One region of the Pedococcus sp. P2_E5 genome, then DNA from elsewhere that is predicted to be linked to it. Evidence: predicted binding sites of a transcription regulator. Region 1 holds the regulator's gene; the other holds the start of a gene.

Region 1 (10,570 bases):
GTGGTGCGTCGCCTGTGGCCGTGCTTCGCGTCTGGTTTCTCGTCGTGCCTGGCCGTGCGGGAAAGGCGGGTATGCCGCGGGCCTAGCCCGGCGGCATACCCGCCTGGGTCTGTGGTCGCGACCGCGGCTCCGGTTCGGTGCCGGTCGCGTCGCGCTCTGCGCGCAGCAGGGTGATCGCACCCTCGAAGTCCTCGAGGCTGTCGAACGCCTGGTAGACGCTGGCGAACCGCAGGTAGGCGACCTCGTCGAGCTCGCGCAGCGGTCCGAGGATCGCCAGGCCCACCTCGTGGGCCTCGACCTCGGCCTGCCCCTGCTGGCGGATGCACTCCTCGACACGCTGGGCCAGGATCGCGAGGTCGTCCTCGGTGACCGGGCGGCCCTGACAGGCCTTGCGGACGCCGACGAGGACCTTGCTGCGGCTGAACGGCTCGTTGGCGCCGGAGCGCTTGGTGACCGTCAGGCTCGCCGTCTCGATGGTGGTGAAGCGACGACCGCACTCGGGGCACTGGCGACGCCGGCGGATCGAGCTGCCGTCGTCGGTGGTGCGCGAGTCCATCACGCGGGAGTCGGTGTGCCTGCAGAACGGGCAGTGCATGGCGGTCTCCTCCCGGTGTGGCTGAATGGAACGGCTGGTGCGGATTCTGGTGCGGATTGTGGTGCGGATCCGGCCCCGCCCTGTGGACGGAACTGGGGACTCGCTGGGGACAACGTGTGGACAACCCGCCCCAGCCTGTGCACTACATGTGGACGAACTACAGCGGTGTAACCACTAGATGTAGGGATAGTGTGCCCCCCTGTGACCTAGGACGCAAGCCGTTCCCCGAAACTTGTGTCGAAGTGTGCATCGCCGCAGGTCAGAGGCTTGTGGCGGCGCGGCGCGACACGCCGAAACTGGTGCTGGTGTGACTGATGTGACGTCAGAGGCGCCCAGATGTGGGGTGTGTCCCGAATCCGCGCCCCCACATGTGGTGTGCGGGCGATCAGGATGTCCGAGGGTGGTGGTTGAGTGGGTTCCATGGCCGAGGAGTGGCAGACGCATCCGGTGACGCCCGACCGGTTCGAGGACTTCGCCGACGTCGTCAACAAGAACCGGCGCGCCACCCACTGCTGGTGCCTGTCCCACCGCCTCCAGGCCAAGGAGATCGAGGAGCTCGGCGGCACGGGGACGGGCGCCCGCGAGCGCGCCATGCGGAGCCTGTGCGAGCGCGAGCACCCGCCGGGAGTCGTCACCTACCTCGACGGCGAGCCGGTCGGCTGGTGCAACATCGGCCCGCGCTCGGAGATCACCCGCCTCGCCAAGTCCGCCCTCATGCGTCCCGTCGACGACCTGCCCGTGTGGAGCATCGTCTGCGTCGTGGTGCGTTCGGGCTTTCGCCGGCGCGGCGTGACCGAGCACCTCATCGAGGGTGCAGTGGCGTATGCCGCGGCGAACGGCGCGCCCGCCGTCGAGGCCCACCCGGTCGATCCAGGCGACGAGCGGATGGACCTCACCATGGCGTTCGTCGGGACGCGCGGCATGTTCGAGAAGGCCGGGTTCGCGGTCGTCGGAACCACCGACGCGGTCGCCAGCAAGCTGCCTCGCTTGATCATGCGCCGCACCCTCAGCTGAGCAGCGCGCTCCACCGAGCCCCGCCCTCGCCTGGCCCACGCGCTCGACCGAGCCACGCGCCATACGCGGCACCTTCATGCAAACGGACGATGTCGTCCGCAAAGGCACGGAGGATCGTCGGAGCATGGCCACGATTCCCCAGGACGACTGGCGGCGCCGGCCCGGCATCTTCTTCGCCGTCAACGTGATCTCGATGTCGGCGCTGCTCATAGCAGTGCTGATCTACTCCAAGAACCCGGAGCCGAGCCGGCTGTACTGGTCGTTCTCGTTCCAGTCCGTGGTGCCCTTGTGGGTGCCGTGGGCGGGGGCGCTGGGCGGGGCGACGATCAGCCTGGTCGGGATCGTCAAGCACGCCCACAACTGGGACCCCGACTACTACCTGTGGCACCTGGCCCGTCCGCTGCTCGGGGGCGTGTGCGGCACCATCGGCGTGTTGATCGTGGTGCTGCTCATCAAGAGCGTGACCGCCTCCCCCACCACGCCCGCCACCGACGGGTCGGCAGCCGCGGTCCCGGTGGCCTACGACGGCCCGGGCATCGCCATCCTGGCCGTGATCGCGTTCGTCATCGGCTTCCGGGAGGAGACCTTCCGGCACCTCATCGAACGTGTGGCCGACGTCATCCTCGGTCCGGGCGCGGCCACGACCAAGGACATCGTGGCCTTCGTGCCGCGCACCCTCGAGCTGACCACGACGGGCACCAACCCGGTGGGCAGCACCGTGCACCTGTTCAACGGCAGCAAGGACGCCCTCGGCATCGCGGCGGGCTCCCTTGTGGTGGAGCCGTCGACGGCCGGGTTCGTGGCCCAGCTCGAGACCGAGGGCGCCATCGCCCCCGGCGACGCGGTCTCCGTGACCGTGACCTGGACGCCGGTCGGTCCCGGCACCGCGACGGCCAAGCTCACCGCACAGCTAGGCGGGTATGCCGCAGACGTCCAGCTGCGGGGCGTCAGCACCTGAGCGGGGCCGGCTACCCAGCCCGCGCACCGTGGTTCTCAGCGCGTCAGGCACCTTGACGCCACGTCAAGCTGCCTGACGTGGGCCAACAGCACCCGTGTCACTCCCTTGGCGGACTCCCGCTCAGCCCGCGCCCGCCGACCACCGCACCGAAGTTGGCCATCGCCTCGTCGCGTGAACTCATCGGCCCCTCAGGCGAGCCGGGCCTCGCACTGCGCCTTGAGCCCCGCCGACTCCATCGCGAGGTATCGCTCGGTGAGCCCGCGGTAGAGCCGGCCGACCAGCGAGCCCACGATCCCGCTCTGGTCCACCGAGAGCCGGACCCGGCTGCCGCCCCCGGGGAGCGCCTCCACCGAGTGCCTCGCCGTGGTGAGCGCCCCCGGTCCGGCCGACACCCACGTGAACTCCCGCCCCGGGTCGAACTCGGTCACCACCCAGTCCACGGTCGGGACCTTGGGCTGGCTGATCTTGGCCGTCGAGCCCGTCCGCAGGGGTCCGTCCTCGAGGCGGCGCACCCAGCGCACCGACTCCGTCCAGTCCGACCAGTGCTCGACGTCCGTGAGCACGTCCCAGACCCGCTCCGGCGAGGCGGCGATGTCGACGGTCGTGCTCTGCTCCACCCCTCCATGGTCGCGCACCTGTCGGCGGTATTCGAGAGGCTGGCGGCGGTATTCGAGAGGCTGTCATCGGTATTCGAGAGGATGACGCCATGGATCACGCCACCGTCCTCGCCCAGCGGCTGGCCACCCAGCGGCTCAGCTCGGCGCCGCTCCCCCGCGCCGCCGACGCCGTGCGGCTGCTCACCTGCGTGCAGAGCCAGGAGCGCGACCACGCCTTCTTCTCGCTCGCGATGCGCTCCCGCAAGGACCGGTATGCCGCGGTGCAGCGTGAGTTCGACGCCGGCGCCTTCGTGCGCACCCACATCCTGAGGCCGACGTGGCACTTCGTCGCTCCGGAGGACCTGCGCTGGATCCTCGCCCTCACCTCACCGCGGGTGCTGTCGAGCATGGGAGCGCGGCACCGTCAGCTCGGCCTCGACGACACCAGGCGTCTCGGCGACGGGTTCGAGCTGCTGGCAAAACTGTTGCAGGACAAGCACTTCCTGACTCGACCCGAGCTCGGTGAGGCCTTCGTCGAGCGCGGCTCCCCCATCAAGCCCGGCGAACAGCTCGGCCACCTGCTCATCGTCGCCGAGATGCGCGGCCTGGTCTGCTCGGGGCCCATGAAGGGTGTCCACCACTCCTACGCCCTCGTCGACGAGGTCATCGCGCCGACACCCGAGCGCAGCCGCGACGAGGCCGTGGTCGAGCTGGTCCGGCGGTTCTTCAGCGGCCACGGACCTGCGTCGGTCAAGGACTTCACCCGGTGGGCCACCCTGACGGTCAGCGACACCAAGGCCGCCCTCGCGCAGCTCGGGGACCACCTGGAGGAGGTGGAGATCTCCGGCATCCCGCACTGGTTCGACCCCACTCAGGTGCGCCGGCGCTCCCCTGCCGCGCCCGCGGCATACCTCTTCCCGACGTATGACGAGGCGGTCCTGACCTATCCGCAGGTGAACTTCTCCGCACTGCCCGACCACCCCTATGCCGAGCACACCGACCCGTTCTGGGCGAGCGTGGTGCTCGACGGCACCAATGTCGGGCTCTGGAAGCGGACGGTGCGACCCGATGCGGTCCAGGTCGAGGTGCACCTCGCTCCGGCCGTCTCGAAGCGAGGGCGCACGCAGGTGAGGGTCGCGGCCCAGCGGCTGGCTGGGTTCCTCGGGCGCGACCTGTCCCTGGTCGAGAACGAGGGCACCCCGCACCTGTGGGGCGGCGAGCTGGGCCACCCCGCACGCCGGCCGAAGCGGGCCGACCGCTGAGCGCCACCCTCCCCCGCGCCGGTGCCCCCGCGCCGGTTCCCCCGCGCCGGGCTGCGTCTGCGTCTAGGAGACGAAGCCCCGGAAGGTGTCGGTGATGCAGCCCTCTGAGCCGGCATCCCGCGTGCAGGTGCGGGAGTCGCCCGCCAGCTTGCCGCCGCCGGAGCTCACACCCGCCAGCGTGGAGTCGATGACCCACCAGTCCCCGAAGGTCCTGAAGCCGCCGCCGGCTGGGAGCACGTTCTCGTTCTGGAACGCGGGGATGGAGATGAAGGCGGTGTAGCCGATGGTCACCGTCGCAGTGCCGCAGGTGAGCTCCTTGACCCCGCTGAAGACGAGCTGGTTGTGGGTCCGCAGGTCGCCGAAGTTCTCGAGGTCCCTGACCTCGGTGCAGGACGAGAGAGGGCCGGTGGCGGCGGTGATGTCGCTGGGCCCGTCCACGAACTGGGTGTCGACGGTGAACGACGTGGGTGTTCCCGCCGCGGCGGTGGCCGGGAGGACCGAGAAGGCCGCTGCCCCGGCAGCTGCGGCCACAGCGGCCGCCATCCGTGTAGTGGTGTGCATGCCGACCACCGTCTTACACGCGACAGCCGCCCCGCATCGGGGTTAGCGCGTAGAGCCAACGGTCACCGCATAGCGCAAAACGCGTAGGCCACGCGGCCGTCGGGGCTTCAGCCGACGGCGGGGATGAGGAGCGTCTGACCGGCGTGGACGTTGCTGTCGGTGAGGTCGTTGGCGACCTGGATGTGGACGACCGCCTCGGCCATCGACAGCTGCGGGAGCTGCTCGACCGCGATCTGCGACAGCGTCTGACCGGACTGCACCGTGGTGGAGTGGTCGATCACGGTGGCGGACGCGCCGCCGGAGAACACGGCGATCGCCAGGGCCACGGCTGCGATGACCACGGTGAGCGTGATCGCCAGCCGAGCGGCGCGGGTCAGGCGCAACGGGGCGGCCGGAGCCACCACGACCTCTGCGCCGGTGGGCACCGAGACCAGGCGGGGGCGAGCCGGGCGAACGGGGACCCGCACCGGTGCGGGGGCGACGTCCCAAGCGACTGCTGCACTCATCAGGTCCTCCATCGTGGCGTGCGCTGTTGTTGCTGTTGGTGTTGCTGTGGCGTTCTGTGCGGCGCTCCTCGAACGGATGTGCGAAGAACTGCTTGACTGATTTCTAGCACGCATGTTCGAATCAATCAAGACACGCGTCGAACACATGTTTGGCACAGGCGTTCGAAGGCCATACGCTGTGTTCATGCCGCAAGCACATCAGAGGGCACTGACAACGCCTCGGAGAGCACCCGGCATACGGCACCTGACCTGCACCTGCACCCGAAACTGCTCAAGTGAGGAAGCGGCATGAGCGACGACAACGTCAAGGAACTGCCCGACCGCGATCGCGGCGACGGGCTCACCGTCCGGCAGCGACGGGTGCTCGAGGTGATCCGCAACTCGGTCGACCGGCGCGGGTACCCGCCGAGCCTGCGCGAGATCGGCGAGGCCGTGGGGCTCACCTCCCCCAGCTCGGTCGCCCACCAGCTGTCCACCCTCGAGCGCAAGGGCTTCCTGCGCCGCGACCCCAACCGGCCGCGCGCGATCGAGGTCGTCTCGCCCGACTCCCCCGCCGACATGCGCGGCTACCGCGGCGGCGCCTCGGCCGAGGACGAGACCGCGACCTACGACGAGACCGGGTCGGGCGACCAGCGCCCTGCCGCGACCTACGTGCCCGTGCTAGGGCGCATCGCCGCCGGCGTGCCGATCCTGGCCGAGGAGACCGTGGAGGACGTCTTCCCGCTCCCCCGCCAGATCGTCGGCGAGGGGCAGCTCTTCCTCCTCCAGGTCGTCGGTGACTCGATGATCGAGGCCGCGATCTGCGACGGCGACTGGGTCGTCGTGCGCCAGCAGCCCACGGCCGACAACGGCGACATCGTCGCGGCGATGCTCGACAACGAGGCCACCGTCAAGACCTTCAAGCGCAAGGACGGCAAGGTGTGGCTGATGCCGCACAACGCCGCCTTCGACCCCATCGACGGAGACCACGCCACGATTCTCGGCAAGGTCACGGCGGTGCTTCGCCGGATCTGAGCTCGACCCTCAGTCCCGGCGACGTGTGCCGCGGAGCGCCTCGCGCGCTCCGCGGCACACGTGTGTCCGGACCGCTGTGGGCTCAGCGCGGCTCGCGCCTCGTCCGTTCGGCTGATGGCCCATCACCCGAACGGACTCAAGAAGGCCCCCCAGGCTTGCCTGCTCTGCGCCCCGTAACAGGCGACTCTTCCAACCGTTCTCTACACATGGAGGCCCATCCCGACCCCGATCTCACCGACCAGGTGCTCGGATCCGAGATCGAACTGCTCGCGGACCTGATCGACGCCGCGAGCCACGCCTGTTCGCAGCTGAACCTGGACCAGATCGACGCGGTGCTCGGGGTCTGCCGGGCGACGGGTCAGTCCCCCAGTCAGTCACCCAGGCAGTAACCAGTCAGTCACCCAGCGCGTCGAGGTAGTGCGTGATCCTCGTGGCGAAGCGTTCGCCGCCGTCACCGTCGGCCCACAGCTCCCAGAGCTCGTTGTCGTCGGACTGCAGGGCCCGGTGCAGCGCCCGGGTGGCGAGCTCCTCGAGCTGTTCGTCCACCTCGATGGGTTCCTCGTCGACCCACCAGGGCACATTGCGTTCTCCCACGACGGATTCGAAGTCGTCACACGCAGCCACGAGCACCGCGGCCGCCACTGCCTGCGACATGGTGGGCGCCTCGATGTACCCCCGCGCACGAACCACCTGGTCGAGGGCCGACTCGACCCTCTTGCGTCGTACCTCGTGCTCGGACTCCTCGAGCTCGTCGAGCAGGTCGAGCGCGTCGTCGTTCTCGAACGGCCCGGCTCCGGTGGCGCCCATCTCCCAACCTCCACAGCGTGCGAAAGATGCTCCTTCGAGGGTGCCAAGAGACGGGGCGACGCGCCAGCCCTACTTTTGCGGAGTCATCCGTTGGTACCAGGCAGTGTCGACATAACGACCGAACTTGTGCCCGACCTCGCGCAGCACGCCCACCCGCTCGAAACCGCACGCCACGTGCAGCGCGACGCTCGCGTCGTTGGGCAGGGCGATCACCGCCACCTGGGTGTGCACATCAGGTGCGGCGTCCAGCCGCGCCAGCAGCGCGGCATACAGGGTCCGGCCGAGGCCGCGACCGCGGGCGCCCTCCGCGAGGTAGACCGACACCTCCTTGGTGCCGTCGTAGGCCGGCCGCGGGCGGAAGGCGCCGGAGAACGCGTACCCGAGCAGCTGCTCGTCCGCACAGGCGACGAGGACGACATTGCCGACGTTGCCCGCGCCGGCGGCCGCCAGCTTCTCCCCGAGGTATGCCGCGCCGCGGGGTTCGGTGTCGAAGGTCGCCACCGAGGTGCGGACCTGGTCGTCGTAGATGGCGGCCATGGCGGGAAGGTCTGCCTGCGTCGCGTCGCGGACGACGATTGCGCGGCCGCTGTCCGGGGCAATGCTGCTCATATCGGCGATGCTAGGGGGATGAACCACGAGCACGGTCACAGCCACGGCGCTCCCGGCTCGGCCGGCGACGCGAAGCTGCCCGACCCCGACCGCGGTGGGCACACCGATCGCCAGGCCCTGTGGGACGAGCGGTATGCCGCCCAGGCGCACGTCTGGAGCGCGACGCCCAACGCCGAGGTGGAACGGATCGTGGGTGGCTGGCCACCCGGCCGCGCCCTCGACCTCGGCGCCGGCGAGGGCCGTCACGCCGTGTGGCTTGCCGCGAAGGGCTGGCGGGTCACGGCGGTCGACTTCTCTGCCGTGGGTCTGGCCAAGGGCGAGAAGGAGGCTTCCAGCCGCGGGATCCGGGTGGACTGGGTGGTGGCGGACGCCCGCTCCTGGCACCCGGCGCCCCAGGTGCACTACGACCTCGTCCTCGTGTCATACCTGCACCTGCCCTCGGACGTGGTGTCCCGCACCCGGACCTGGTTGGCGCCGGGCGGTGCGCTGGTGGTCGTCGGGCACGGGCTGCGCAACCTGACCGAAGGGGTCGGCGGCCCGTCCGACCCGGCGCTGCTGCACACCCCCGAGCAGCTGCGCGCCGCGGCCGGGGACCTGCAGATCGAGCGGTGCGAGGAGTACGTGCGCCCGACGGACGACGGTGACGCGATCGACGTCGTGCTGGTGGCCAGGCGGCCGACCGGCTGAAGCCCCACTTCTCGCGCCCACCCCGCACTTCTGGCCACCCATGCTGGGTGTCTTGCGTCGTCAGCGCGTCGGATGCGCCACCAGTGGCCAGAAGTCGGGCCGGCGGAAGGCCGAGGGTGGGCGGTGGTCAGGCGGCCAGGCGGCTGAGCAGTTCCTCGAGGGTCGGGGCGAGCGGCGCGTCGACCTGCACGCTGGCCTCGCCATCGCCGCGGGTCGGTCCGCGGGTGATGATCGCGACCGGGATGCCGAGCGCGGCGGCGCGGCGAACGAAGCGGTAGCCGCTCATGACCTTCAGGCTCGAGCCCAGGACCACCAGCGCGCTGGCCTCCTCAGTGAGGCGAAAACACTTCTCCACCAACGGTTTCGGCACGGACTCACCGAAGAACACGACGTCCGGCTTGAGTGTGTCGTGGCCGCAGACGAGACACAGCGGAGTGCGGAAGGCGGCGACGTCGAGGTCGTTCAGCACGATGTCACCGTCCGGACGGATCTCGTCGCTGGTCACCGTGTAGGTGGGGTTGCTCTCGCGCATGCGGTCGTCGAGATCCCAGCGGGAGGTGCGGTCGCCACAGGTCAGGCAGACGACCCGCGCCAGCGACCCGTGCAGCTCCTCGACGTCGGTCGCCCCCGCGCGCTGGTGCAGACCGTCGACGTTCTGGGTGATGACCGGGCCGACCAGCCCGCGACCCTGGAGCCTCGCCACGGCCTCGTGGCCGGAGTTGGGCTGGGCCCGGTTGAACCGCTGCCACCCCACGTAGCTGCGCGCCCAGTAGCGCTGCCTCGCCTCGGAGGAACCCAGGAACTCGGCGTACTGCATGGGCGTCACGCGACGGGAGCCGTCAGGACCTCGGTAGTCGGGGATGCCCGAGTCGGTGGAGATGCCGGCGCCGGTCAGGATGAGCACGTTTCCGCGCTCCAGCAGGCCCGCGATCACGGCGAGCTGGTCGGTCGCGGGGGCGGTCTGCGTCACGCGGCAAGGGTACGTCGGGTCAGGACCTGCCGAGGAGTCGGCGCTTCGCCGAGTCGACCAGGGCCACACTCACCACCCGCGGATCGGCCACCTCGTCGTGCGGTGGCACGGCCGGGCTGTCGCGGGTGACGAGCTCTGGGGAGTGCGCCCGGACCTGGGCGTCGGCCACGAGGTAGCCGTGGCGTTCGAGGATCTGCTGCTCCTCGCGGCTGAAGGCATCGAGGTCGGTGCGGATGGCGTTGACCAGCTCGGTGGCCTCGCGGGGGTAGGAGCCGTCGACGACCGTGTCGAGCGCCCACGACGTGCCGCGGAGGACGCCTCGCGCATAGCTGGCCTGGAGCCACCGACTGCGGACCGACTGACCGCCGTTGGTGGCGATGCCGAGGATGCGCAGCGTGCGGCCGAGGACCGTGCGCTCGGTGCGCGCACGAAAGACGCCACCGCCATCACTGACCAGGACCGTGGCGTGCCGTTTCCAGACCGGCTCGAGCCCGAGGTTGTCGTAGACCCCGCCATCGGTCAGCCGGATGCGCCGCATGATCGAGGCGCGCTCCTCCTCCGACTCGAGGCCCCGGTGTCCCCCGGTGAGGTGCATCGCCACCCCGTCCAGCACCATCGGCGCGAAGAACGGCGGGAATGCGCAGGAGGCCGCCACGATGTCGGCGATCCGCAGCCCTGCCGGCGGCGCGGCATACCCCAGGCGGTAGTCCCCCACGCGCCCGTGGGGACGATGCGCGGTCGGGCCCTCGAAGACCCAGTCGACGCCGTAGCCGATCTCGGTTGCGCCAGTCACGACTCCCGGGCCACGAGTGTCGTTGTCGCGCAAAGGTTTCGACCACCACGGGACGGTGTCGGCGAACTCGTCGGCCAGCGCCCGGATGGCCGCGTCGGGGGCGAACCACTTCCACGGCCTCGCCTTCGACAGCAGCGCCGGGGTGCGGACGTTGCGGGACGTGAGCCGCTGGAGAGGCGCGGCCACGCACTCCTCGAA
Region 2 (10,570 bases), on a different contig from region 1:
CGGCGCGGCCGCGCGGATGGCGATGCAGGTCGAGGACTACGGCGAGGACCTTCGTCATCCCTCGATCGCAGGCCATGCGAACCTCGCGGCCGCCGAATGGCCGGTGGTCGCCTCGGTCCTCCACCTGGGGTGAATCTGCGATGACTCCTTACTGGACAAGAAGATCGCGCACCGCTGGGTCCAGAACGCAACGAGCCCGGCTGAGCCTCAGCTGCTCCCCTGTCGACGTCGCCGGACGACCATGCCGACCAGACCAGCCACCGCCAGCACGAGTCCGAGCTGGACGACGTAGAAGACCAAGGCCACACCCGGGCCGGACGGGTCTCCGCGGTAGGTCAGCTTGAGGCTGATCTCCCCCAGGACCGTCAACACCACGGCCCCCACCACTACCGAGCCCAGCAGCACCAACCACTCACCGAGGCGACCCAGCAGGAACCCCCACGCGAGCGTGGCCACACCCGCGCCGATGGCCACCAGGATCCCGAGGGCATCCGAGGTGGGGTACCCGACCTGGTCCCAGACCATGCCCAGCGTCGGCGGGGCACAGAGGCACACGAGCCACGCCAACCCCCACGCCCAGAATCCTGATCGCCTCATGACGGGGACCTCCGTCGTCGGGTAGCCGCCCCACAGCGCGGTGCCGCCGGTCCGTGGGCATTGGCCCCGATCGTCCACCTCGCGCGCCGCGACGGCAACGCGAGCTCCGGGACGAGACTCCCAGCGGCCCCACGCTCCTATCCTGTGCCGCATGGAGATGGAGTTCAGCGGTGAGATCTGGTTCTGGAAGGGTCCTTCGCCGTTCCACTTCGTCACCGTGCCCGAGGAGCTCTGTGATGCGCTCGACGCGACGGCCGGGTTGGTGAGCTACGGCTGGGGGATGATCCCGGTCCAGGTCCGGATCGGCGACACCGGTTGGAAGACCTCGCTCTGGCCCAAGGACGGCCGCTACATCGTGCCGCTCAAGGACACCGTGCGCCGGGCCGAGGGGCTCGAGCTCGGCACGACCACGACGGTCCGGCTGGTCGTCGACGTCTGACGGCGCGGGCGCCGGGCCACGCGGCATACAGGCACATCCAACTCAGGTGAACGGGCAGAAACGCTGTGAATATCGGTTGAAAGCCCCCACTGGGCTGCGGGCGGGCGTACCTTCGCCCCATCCCCCGCAGCCCCACCTGCCCCAACCGTCGCCGGCCGAGGCAGACCAGTTCCTTAGGACCGGCATGACCTCACGCCCCCGCTCCGTGACCTTCCGCCGACTCACGATCGCCGCGCTGGCCAGTGCGCTCGGCGCCGCGCCCGTCCTGGCGACGACCGGCAGTGCCGACGCCGCCGTGCCGACCGCCACCACCACGTACGTCACGACCGCGGCGGACACCCGGATCGCGACGAAGCTGCAGGCCCGGGTCACGACCACGCGCTTCGGCACGTCGTTCACCGGTGCCGTCATCGACGCCGCGAGCGGCAAGGTCGTGTGGAGCAAGAACGGCGGCACCGGCTACATGCCCGCCTCCACGACCAAGTGGGTGACGGCCACTGACGCGCTGCGGGTCTTCGGCGCGTCGTACCGGTTCACGACGAGGGTCAAGCGCGGCTCGCAGGCGGACCAGGTCATCCTCATCGGCTCGGGCGACCCCGCCTTCTCGTCGGCTCAGCTCACGGCCCTCGCGAAGACCACGGCGGCCGCCATGAAGGCGCGTGGACAGCTGCGCGTCCGGCTGTATGCCGACGACACCCTCTTCGCGGCGCCCACCCTGGCGACGGGGTGGCGTTCGACGTACATCCCGGCCGACACCACGTGGCTGCGGGCCCTGGTCGTCGACGGGCGGCAGGTCTCCGACACCAGCATCGACGCGGCCAACCTGTTCGCGGCCAAGCTCAAGACCTACGGCCTCACGGTCACCCGGATCGGCCGTGGCACCGCGACGTCGACCAACCCGGTGCTGGCCACCTCGGCCGGGCAGACCGTCAGCCAGATCGTGTCGCGGATGATGCTCGAGTCCGACAACGAGCACGCCGAGGCGCTGCACCGCCTGGTCGGCATCAAGCTGGGCTACGGCAAGACGTGGACCGCGGCGAGGTCGGCGCAGACGGCCCGGCTTCGGAGCGAGGGCCTGTCCGCCAACGCGCTCTATGACGGGTCGGGACTGTCGCGCAGCGACCGCCTCACCGGGTTGCAGCTCGCACGACTCGTGACCAACGTGTTCGAACCCGCCAACGCGACCCCCTTCGCCCTCCTGCGCAGCAACGCCGGCCTGCCGGTCTCTGGTCAGACGGGCACCCTGCGGGCGTCCTGGGGACGGTTCACCGCGTCGACCTCGAAGTGCGCCGTCGGCAAGGTCCACGCCAAGACCGGCACCCTGAGCGACGCGGTCGCGCTGAGCGGCTGGACCGTCGGCACGGACGGGCGAGTCAAGGCCTTTGCCTTCGTCGTCAACGGAAAGCCCACGTCGACGACGGTCCTGCGCCAGAACATCGACATGCTCGCGGCGACCGTCACCGGCTGCTACTGAGCGGTTGGACCCGGCTGCTGCGGGCCGACTGGTCAGGCCTGACTGGTCAAGCCTGGCTGGTCCCGCCGGGCTCCCGCTGCTCGCGAGCCCGACGGGCCGCGGCGACCTTGGCGGCCCGCTTGCGCTCGAGCCGGCGGTGCGGGTCCTCGGCCTCGCCCAGCTGCGCCGGCCCGTACAGGTGCATGCCGAGCACCTTGACGCGGTAGGCGATCCGATAGCCCAGCGACAGTCCCTCGCGGTCAGCCTTGCGACTCATTGCTCACTCCCCATTGCCTCGGTGCACCTGCCCCGTACGGGCTCGGCCTGGTCTCGGACATTTGTTAGTGCCCTAACTACCTGTGCACTAACGATAGCCCCCGATCCCCTAGACTCGAAATCGTGACCACCCGCGCAGCCCCCTCGACCACCACACCGGTCGACCTGCTCAAGCTCGACCGGCAGGTCTGCTTCGCCCTGGCGGTCGCGTCGCGCAACGTGATCGCGCTCTACCGGCCACTGCTCGAGCCCATGGGCCTGACCCATCCGCAGTACCTCGTCATGCTGGCCCTCTGGGAGGACTCACCGCTGCGCGTCAGCGACCTCGCGCACCGCCTCAGCCTGGAGCCGGCGACGCTCTCGCCACTGCTCAAACGCCTCGAAGCCAGCGGCATGGTCAGCCGCGACCGCGACCCCCTCGACGACCGCGCCCTGGCGGTCTCCCTCACCAGGAAGGGCGCGGCCGCCCGCAAGCGGGCCGAACGCATCCCGCCGGCGATCATCGACCGCCTCGGCATGAGCCTCACCGCCCGATCAGGATGACCGCGAAGATCGGCACGTTCATGAGTCCCCTTGTGCCCGGATGACTCGATCGTCCGGCACGCTGGGTCTGGGTCGATGGCCCACAGATTTCCAGCCATTCCTGTGTTGACACTCGAACATCTGTTCGAATACAGTCAGGTATGGCCATCGCACCGCTCCATCCTTCGCCACCGTTGCCGGTGGCCGATGGGGTGCGTCAGGTGCACTCGGTCCTCGACCAGTGCGAGGGCGTCGAGGAGCTGTCAGGGCAGGAGGCGTCTGGCCTGATCGACGAGGTCGCGAGGGCCGTGACCCGGTTGGAGGCCATGAAGCTGTCCCTCGTGGCAGTCGTGGACAAGGCAGACGTGGCCGCGGACGCGGGGATGACGGGCACGGCCGCCTGGCTGGCGGCGCGGTCTCGCCGCGACGGCGCGTCGGCCGCCAAGGACGTGCGGCTGGCGACCGCCCTCGACGAGGGGCTACCGGCGACCAGAGAGGCCCTGAGCGAGGGGGCCCTGTCGACCGAGCACGCGCACGTGATCGCCCGCACCACTGAGCAGTTGCCGGCGGGACTGGACGTCACCGAACGGGCCGCGATCGAGCAGTCCCTCGTCGCCGTGGCGAAACGCGTCGACCCGGCCGCGCTGCGCAAGAGGGCCCGCAGGGCTCTCGAGGCAGCGAAGCGGGAACAGGCCGAGGTCGACGCCCACGAGGACGAGCTCCTGCGCGCCGAGGAGGACCGTGCGCTGGCCGCGACCAGGCTGACGATGCACGACAACCAGGACGGCACCGTGACGGGGCACTTCACGGTGCCGACCCTGGCCGGCCAGATCCTGAAGAAGGTGGTCCAGCAGATCGCCTCACCGCGCCGGTTCGCCCAGCGAGCCGCGAAGGACGCGAAGGCCCAGGCGGCTTCGGGGGGCACCGAGCTGACCGCCGCCGAGACCGCCGAGGCGACGTGGGCTGCGTTCCGGGCCGAGGAGCTGGACTGGTCGCAGAAGTACGGCCGAGCGTTCGTCGAGCTGCTGGAGCACCTGCCCACCGACCACCTGTCCGGCAAGGTCAACGCGACCATCCTGGTCACCCTCGACCACGACAAGCTCAAGGCCGCGGTGGGAGCAGCCCACCTCGATACCGGCCACGACGTCTCCGCGTCCGAGGCGCGGCGACTGGCCTGCGGGGCGGGGATCGTCCCGGCGGTCCTCGACGGCGAGTCCCAGGTCCTCGACCTCGGCCGGTCCCAGCGCTACTTCACGGAGGCGCAACGCGTCGCGCTCGCGCTGACCTACGACACCTGCGCCGCTGACCACTGCGATCGGCCCTACGCCTGGACCGAACACCACCATGAGGATCCGTGGGCGACGGGCGGACGGACCGATCTCGACCTGGCAGTCCCCCTCTGCGGCTACCACCACAAACGGATCCACGACCCCGGCTACCACCACCGCGTCTTCCGTGAGGGCACCGGTCGCAAACGGGTCACCTTCGTGAAGCGGACATAGACGACCCTGCACTTGCTGAGGGGTGCCCCGGTCGAAAGACTCAGCCATGACCGATGACCAGTGGTTCCGCGAAGCCGTCGTGTACCAGATCTATCCCCGCAGCTTCCAGGACTCCAACGGTGACGGCATCGGTGACGTCCCAGGGATCATCAGTCGGCTCGACTACCTCGAACAGCTCGGCGTCGACGTCGTGTGGCTGTCGCCGATCTACACGAGCCCTCAGGACGACAACGGCTACGACATCGCCGACTACCAGGATATCGACCCGACGTTTGGGACCCTCGCGGACGTGGACTCGCTGATCGAGCAGGCGCACTCGCGCGGCATACGCCTCGTCATGGACCTCGTCGTGAACCACACGTCCGACGAGCACCCGTGGTTCGTGGAATCCCGCTCCAGCAAAGACAACCCGAAGCGCGACTGGTACTGGTGGCGGCCAGGTGGTGACGGGGACGCGGCTGCGGGCGAGGTGGGCGCGGAGCCCAACAACTGGGAGTCGTTCTTCAGCGGACCCGCCTGGGAGCTCGACGAGGCGTCGGGCGAGTACTACCTGCACTTGTTCAGCCGCAAGCAGCCCGACCTCAACTGGGAGAACCCGGAGGTCCGCGAGGCGGTCTACGCGATGATGCGCTGGTGGCTCGATCGGGGCATCGACGGCTTCCGCATGGATGTCATCAACATGATCTCGAAGGTGACCTCGCTGCCCGATGGGAAGCCGCTCCCTGGCGACTCGGCGCTCGGCGACGGGACACCCCACTTCCTCAACGGTCCCCGGATCCACGAGTTCCTCCAGGAGATGCACGCGTCGGTCTTCGAGGGACGGGCCGAGAAGCTGCTCACCGTCGGCGAGATGCCCGGGGTCACGGTCGAGGACGCGATCCTCTACACCGACCCGTCCCGGCGCGAGGTGGACATGGTGTTCCAGTTCGAGCACGTCGGCCTCGACATCGGGGCCCACAAGTGGGACCGCAGCCGGGTCGACCTGCGTGACCTCAAGACCTCGCTGGGTCGGTGGCAGGAAGGCCTCGCGGAGGTCGGCTGGAACTCGCTCTACTGGAACAACCACGACCAGCCGCGCGCGGTGTCGCGGTTCGGCTCCGACGCGGCCGAGCACCGCGTCGCGTCGGCCAAGCTGCTCGGGACGGTGCTGCACCTGCACCGCGGGACGCCGTACGTCTACCAGGGCGAGGAACTCGGCATGACCAACGTGCCGTTCGCGACGGCCGACGACTTCCTGGACATCGAGTCGGTCAACTACTACCGGTTGGCGGCTGGAGCCGGTGGCGACGTCGAGGAGATCCTCGTCAACCTGCGACTCGGAAGCCGCGACAATGCCCGCTCCCCCATGCAGTGGGACGATGGCGCCCATGCGGGGTTCACGACCGGAAAGCCATGGGCCGCAACGAATCCCAACTACACCGAGATCAACGCAGCCGCCGCGGTGGCCGACCAGGACTCCGTCTTCCACCACTACCGGCGCCTCATCGAGCTGCGCCACTCCGAGCCGGCCATCGCGCACGGCGACTTCACGATGATCGCGCCCGACCACAAGACGCTCTACGCCTTCACCCGTTCCCACGCGGGCACGGACCTGCTGGTCCTGGCCAACTTCTCCGGCGACGACCTCGACCTGTCCGGCGCAGTCACCGATCTCGACCGATGGTCCGGGGCGGACCTGCTGCTCGGCAACCTGGGCGATCCCGCGTCGCCCACCGCCCCCCTCCGCCCGTGGGAAGCCCGCCTCCTCAAACTTTCGTAGCTCTGTGCCCGAATCGCCTTCCACTGGAACGGCGCCCGCCCTATCGTCGCCCCCAGAAAGAGGGGGCATGGTGAGCGAACGTCCGGACCAGAAGCGCATGCGACTGCGGTATGCCGGCGCGTGCCGCCTGTGCGCCGTGGAGGTCGCGCAGGGAGTGACCGCCGTGTACGAACGACAAACCCGTTCTGTGCTGTGCCTTGGGTGTGCCGATCTGGGACCGCTCGAGGAGGGCACCACAAGTCCGTCCCTGGCGAGCGATGCGAGTCCGGCGCTGGACATGATCGGCGCGGCCCGCGTGTTCGAAACTGTCGCGACGCTTCCCCCGGAAGCCGAGATCAGTTACACGCAAGGGGCGGCGGGTCTCTCGGCTCGTCGCGAGCATGACCGTCGTCATGCGAAGCGAGAAGATCGGATCCGCGCTGCCCACCCGAAGCTCGGTGGCCTGATCCTCGCACTCAGCGACGACCCGCAGTCGACCAACGCGTGGGCCCGAGGCGCAGTCGGTGAGGAACTGCTGGGTGGCCGGTTGGATGCGATGGCCGGACCCCTCGTTCGGGTGATGCACGACCGCCGGATTCCGCGCAGCAAAGCCAACCTCGACCACATCGCGGTTTGTCCCTCGGGTGTCTTCGTGATCGACGCCAAGCGGTATCGAGGACGCCCCACGCTGCGGGTCGAGGGGGGCATCCTGCGGCCGAGGGTCGCGAAGTTGATGGTGGGCCGGCGCGACTGCACCAAGCTCGTTGACGGCGTCCTCAAGCAAGTCGCGCTGGTGGCGGACGCGACGAGCGCCAAACACCCAGAGGTGCCAGTGCTGGGGATGCTCTGCTTCGTTGACGCGGACTGGCCGCTCATCGGCGGCAGCTTCAGCGTGCGCGACGTCTTCGTGGGTTGGCCGAAGAAGGCCGCTGCACGCCTGCAGGAGGATGGGTCGTTTGACGAAGGCGCGATCGCGTCGGTGGCCCGCACGATCGCGGCCGCCTTTCCGCCAGCCTGAGGCGTCCCTCGCTGGCGCGTGGCGTGGCGGCAATTCTGGGCAATCTGCCCATCCGCGTGGGTTCGTTGTGCCACGCTTCTTTGCGTGATTCGAGCAGAACTTGGGTTGGGGATCCTCGGGACGGCGTTGTGGATCTATTGCCTCTTCGACGTGATCATGACCGATGAGTCGCGCATCCGGAACCTGCCCAAGGTGACGTGGATCTTCATCGTGCTCGTGACCTCCGTGGTCGGTGCCGTCGCCTGGCTCGTGGCCGGACGACCGCAGGGACCAGCGCGGAGCTTGCCCTACAAGGGCAACACCGGTGCGGCGTACCCGGAGTACGAGCGACCGGGGCGGTTCGTCGCGACCAACCCGGATGACGACGCCGCGTTCCTGCGGCAGGTGCGGGAGCGCGCCGAGGCGCAGCTGAAGGAAGCCAAGCACCAACGGCTGGAGCGCGAGCGGCTCGAGGCGGAAGACCGCGAGCGTCGGCGCCGCAAGGCGGACGATGGAGGGGCGGGAGACAGCGAGCCCGAGCCGGTCGACCCGGCCTAGCCGTTCAGTCTCAGCGCCCGGTGGATCCGGTCGCGTCGCGCAGGGCTGCCAGCACCTTGGAGTCGATGCCGTCGGGGCTCAGTCGCATCTCGTAGTTGGCTTCGCCGGCCCAGCCGGTCAGGGCCTGCGTCACCTCGCCGTGGAAGCCCAGCAGCGCAAGCCTTCGGCCCACCTCGTCGGCGAGGGCGCCAGTCTCGTCCGACCAGGGCAGCACGACCTCGGGGCCGCCGAAGACGAGGTCGTTCAGCCGCAACAGCCTCGCCAGCTCCTGTGGCGCAGCCGAGTGGTCGTCGACCCGGATGTCGGCGAGCACCCCGCAGTGGTCGTACCCGGCGCCGGGCAGCACGGCATACAGGGCAGCGCCCTGGCGGCCCCGCGAGTCGCCGCCAGCGGCATCGCCGGCCAACAGTGCCTCGACGAGCCGGTCGGTGAGGGAGGCGCCGGCGGATCCGAGCCACGCGCCCTCCATCGCCGCCACCACATCGGGGCCGGTGAGGATGTTGCCCTGGATCGAGTAGCCGCCGGTGCCCTCTCGACCGCTGACACCGCCGGCCCAGTCCATGCACGAGCCACCGGTGTAGGTCGCCTGCGAGTCGAGGCCCACCACCCCGAGCTGGCGGTGGGCACGGTCACCATCAGGGGAGGTGCACGCGACGACAGCCTCGTCGGCGGACGCTCCCCCAGCGAGGGCGTCCAGGGCCAGGGCCCGATACCCCACCCGCGCCATCGCCTGGGTCGCCACGGCTCCGACACCCAGGCGAGCCTGCGGGACGACCGCCCCGACGAAGGGGAACTTGCTCGCGACGGCTACCCCGAAGCCCTCACCCACCTGGCCGACGATCGAGAAGGTCATTCGCCGACCGTAGCGACTGGGACGCGACGATTGGGAGTCTGCGATTGGGAGTCGACGTGGCTCACCTGTGAGAATGGGGCATGGCCGCGAAAACGACCAGGACCAAATCAACGAAGACGTTTCTGACCTGGACCACCCTCGCGCCACTGATAGCCATCCTCGCCCTCGTGCTCACGTGGGGTCGACACCTCGGCACCCTGCCCGTCCTCGTCGTCGCGGTGGCCCTCGCGGCCGCCGTCCTGGCCGCGGTCCACCATGCCGAGGTCGTCGCGCACCGCGTCGGCGAACCTTTCGGATCGCTCGTCCTCGCCGTGGCCGTCACGATCATCGAGGTGGCCCTCATCGTCACGCTGATGGTCAGCGGCGGCAACGACACCCAGTCGCTCGCCCGCGACACCGTCTTCGCGGCGGTCATGATCACCTGCAACGGCATCGTCGGGCTGTCGCTGTTCCTGGGTGCCGTGAAGTACCGGCTCATCTCGTTCAACGCCGAGGGCACCGGCGCGGCCCTGGCCACCGTGACCACGCTGGCGGTCATGACCATGGTGGTGCCGACGTTCACGACGAGCGCGCCCGGGCCGGAGTTCTCCAGCTCGCAGCTGGCCTTCGCGGCGGTGATCTCGCTGGCGCTCTACGGGATGTTCGTGTCGACGCAGACGAGACGCCACCGTGACTTCTTCCTCCCCGTGAGCCACGACGGGACGCCGCTCGAGGACGAGCACGCCGACCCGCCCAGCGACCGCGAGACCCTGCAGAGCGTCGGGCTGCTGCTCGTGTCGCTCGTCGCGGTGGTCGGTCTGGCCAAGGTCGAGTCACCCGCCATCGAGTCGGCTGTGGCGGCGGCAGGCTTCCCGCAGTCGTTCGTCGGCGTCGTCATCGCCCTGCTCGTGCTGCTGCCCGAAACCCTCGCAGCCGCCCGCGCCGCCCGCGGCAACCGGATCCAGACCAGCCTGAACCTCGCGCTCGGCTCGGCCATGGCCAGCATCGGCCTGACCATCCCCGCCATCGCGATCGCGTCCATCTGGCTCGACGGCCCGCTCCTGCTGGGCCTCGGCCCCACCCAGATGGTGCTGCTGGCCCTCACCGTCGTCGTCAGCGTGCTGACCGTGGTGCCTGGTCGCGCGACGCGGCTGCAGGGTGGGGTGCACCTCGTGCTGCTCGCCGCGTTCGTGTTTCTTGCGGTCAATCCCTAGCTTCGCCGTCAACCCCTGGGCCCAGCCACCCCCCTCGCTGTATGCCGCGGCGCGGAGGTGGGCACGCGGCATACCGTGGGTGGATGGTCACCATCGAAGCCGTGCTGGGTGACATCACCACCCAACACGTCGACGCCATCGTGAACGCCGCGAACTCGCAACTGCTCGGTGGGGGTGGGGTGGACGGTGCGATCCACGCCGCGGCGGGGCCGCGGCTGCTCGAAGCCTGTCGGGCGCTCCGCAACACCACCCACCGGGGCGGGCTCGACGTGGGAGACGCCGTGGCGACGACCGCGGGCGACCTTCCCGCGCGATGGGTGATCCACACCGTCGGCCCGAACCGGCACCGCGGGCAGACCGACCCAGCGCTCCTGGCGTCCTGTCTTACCCGCAGCCTCGAGGTGGCCCGTGAGGTCGGTGCCCGCAGCATCGCGTTCCCGGC

What was found. Region 1 encodes LexA, which represses DNA repair genes until DNA is damaged. Its sites were predicted from a motif close to TCGAACANNTGTTCGA; they were not measured.
Positions count from the first base shown of each region.
Region 2: the regulator LexA is predicted to act here: its motif matches at 3,421-3,436, upstream of AC1DVZ_RS00065 (HNH endonuclease signature motif containing protein).

Region 1 is NZ_JBFUEP010000046.1:19,718-30,287, forward strand. It holds gene nrdR (transcriptional regulator NrdR) at 83-595, opposite strand; gene AC1DVZ_RS15330 (GNAT family N-acetyltransferase) at 1,016-1,609, shown strand; gene AC1DVZ_RS15335 (hypothetical protein) at 1,734-2,567, shown strand; gene AC1DVZ_RS15340 (SRPBCC family protein) at 2,756-3,184, opposite strand; gene AC1DVZ_RS15345 (winged helix DNA-binding domain-containing protein) at 3,274-4,425, shown strand; gene AC1DVZ_RS15350 (hypothetical protein) at 4,489-4,986, opposite strand; gene AC1DVZ_RS15355 (LysM peptidoglycan-binding domain-containing protein) at 5,094-5,492, opposite strand; gene lexA (transcriptional repressor LexA) at 5,781-6,506, shown strand; gene AC1DVZ_RS15365 (hypothetical protein) at 6,713-6,895, shown strand; gene AC1DVZ_RS15370 (DUF4259 domain-containing protein) at 6,900-7,313, opposite strand; gene AC1DVZ_RS15375 (N-acetyltransferase family protein) at 7,383-7,922, opposite strand; gene AC1DVZ_RS15380 (class I SAM-dependent methyltransferase) at 7,941-8,609, shown strand; gene AC1DVZ_RS15385 (NAD-dependent protein deacetylase) at 8,737-9,579, opposite strand; gene AC1DVZ_RS15390 (patatin-like phospholipase family protein) at 9,599-10,570, opposite strand, start outside.
Region 2 is NZ_JBFUEP010000001.1:6,199-16,768, reverse strand. It holds gene AC1DVZ_RS00095 (SGNH/GDSL hydrolase family protein) at 1-133, shown strand, start outside; gene AC1DVZ_RS00090 (hypothetical protein) at 208-597, opposite strand; gene AC1DVZ_RS00085 (DUF1905 domain-containing protein) at 749-1,036, shown strand; gene AC1DVZ_RS00080 (D-alanyl-D-alanine carboxypeptidase/D-alanyl-D-alanine-endopeptidase) at 1,221-2,510, shown strand; gene AC1DVZ_RS00075 (hypothetical protein) at 2,557-2,766, opposite strand; gene AC1DVZ_RS00070 (MarR family winged helix-turn-helix transcriptional regulator) at 2,889-3,308, shown strand; gene AC1DVZ_RS00065 (HNH endonuclease signature motif containing protein) at 3,449-4,789, shown strand; gene AC1DVZ_RS00060 (glycoside hydrolase family 13 protein) at 4,836-6,548, shown strand; gene AC1DVZ_RS00055 (nuclease-related domain-containing protein) at 6,616-7,545, shown strand; gene AC1DVZ_RS00050 (PLD nuclease N-terminal domain-containing protein) at 7,630-8,082, shown strand; gene AC1DVZ_RS00045 (DUF1028 domain-containing protein) at 8,093-8,935, opposite strand; gene AC1DVZ_RS00040 (calcium:cation antiporter) at 9,016-10,128, shown strand; gene AC1DVZ_RS00035 (O-acetyl-ADP-ribose deacetylase) at 10,212-10,570, shown strand, end outside.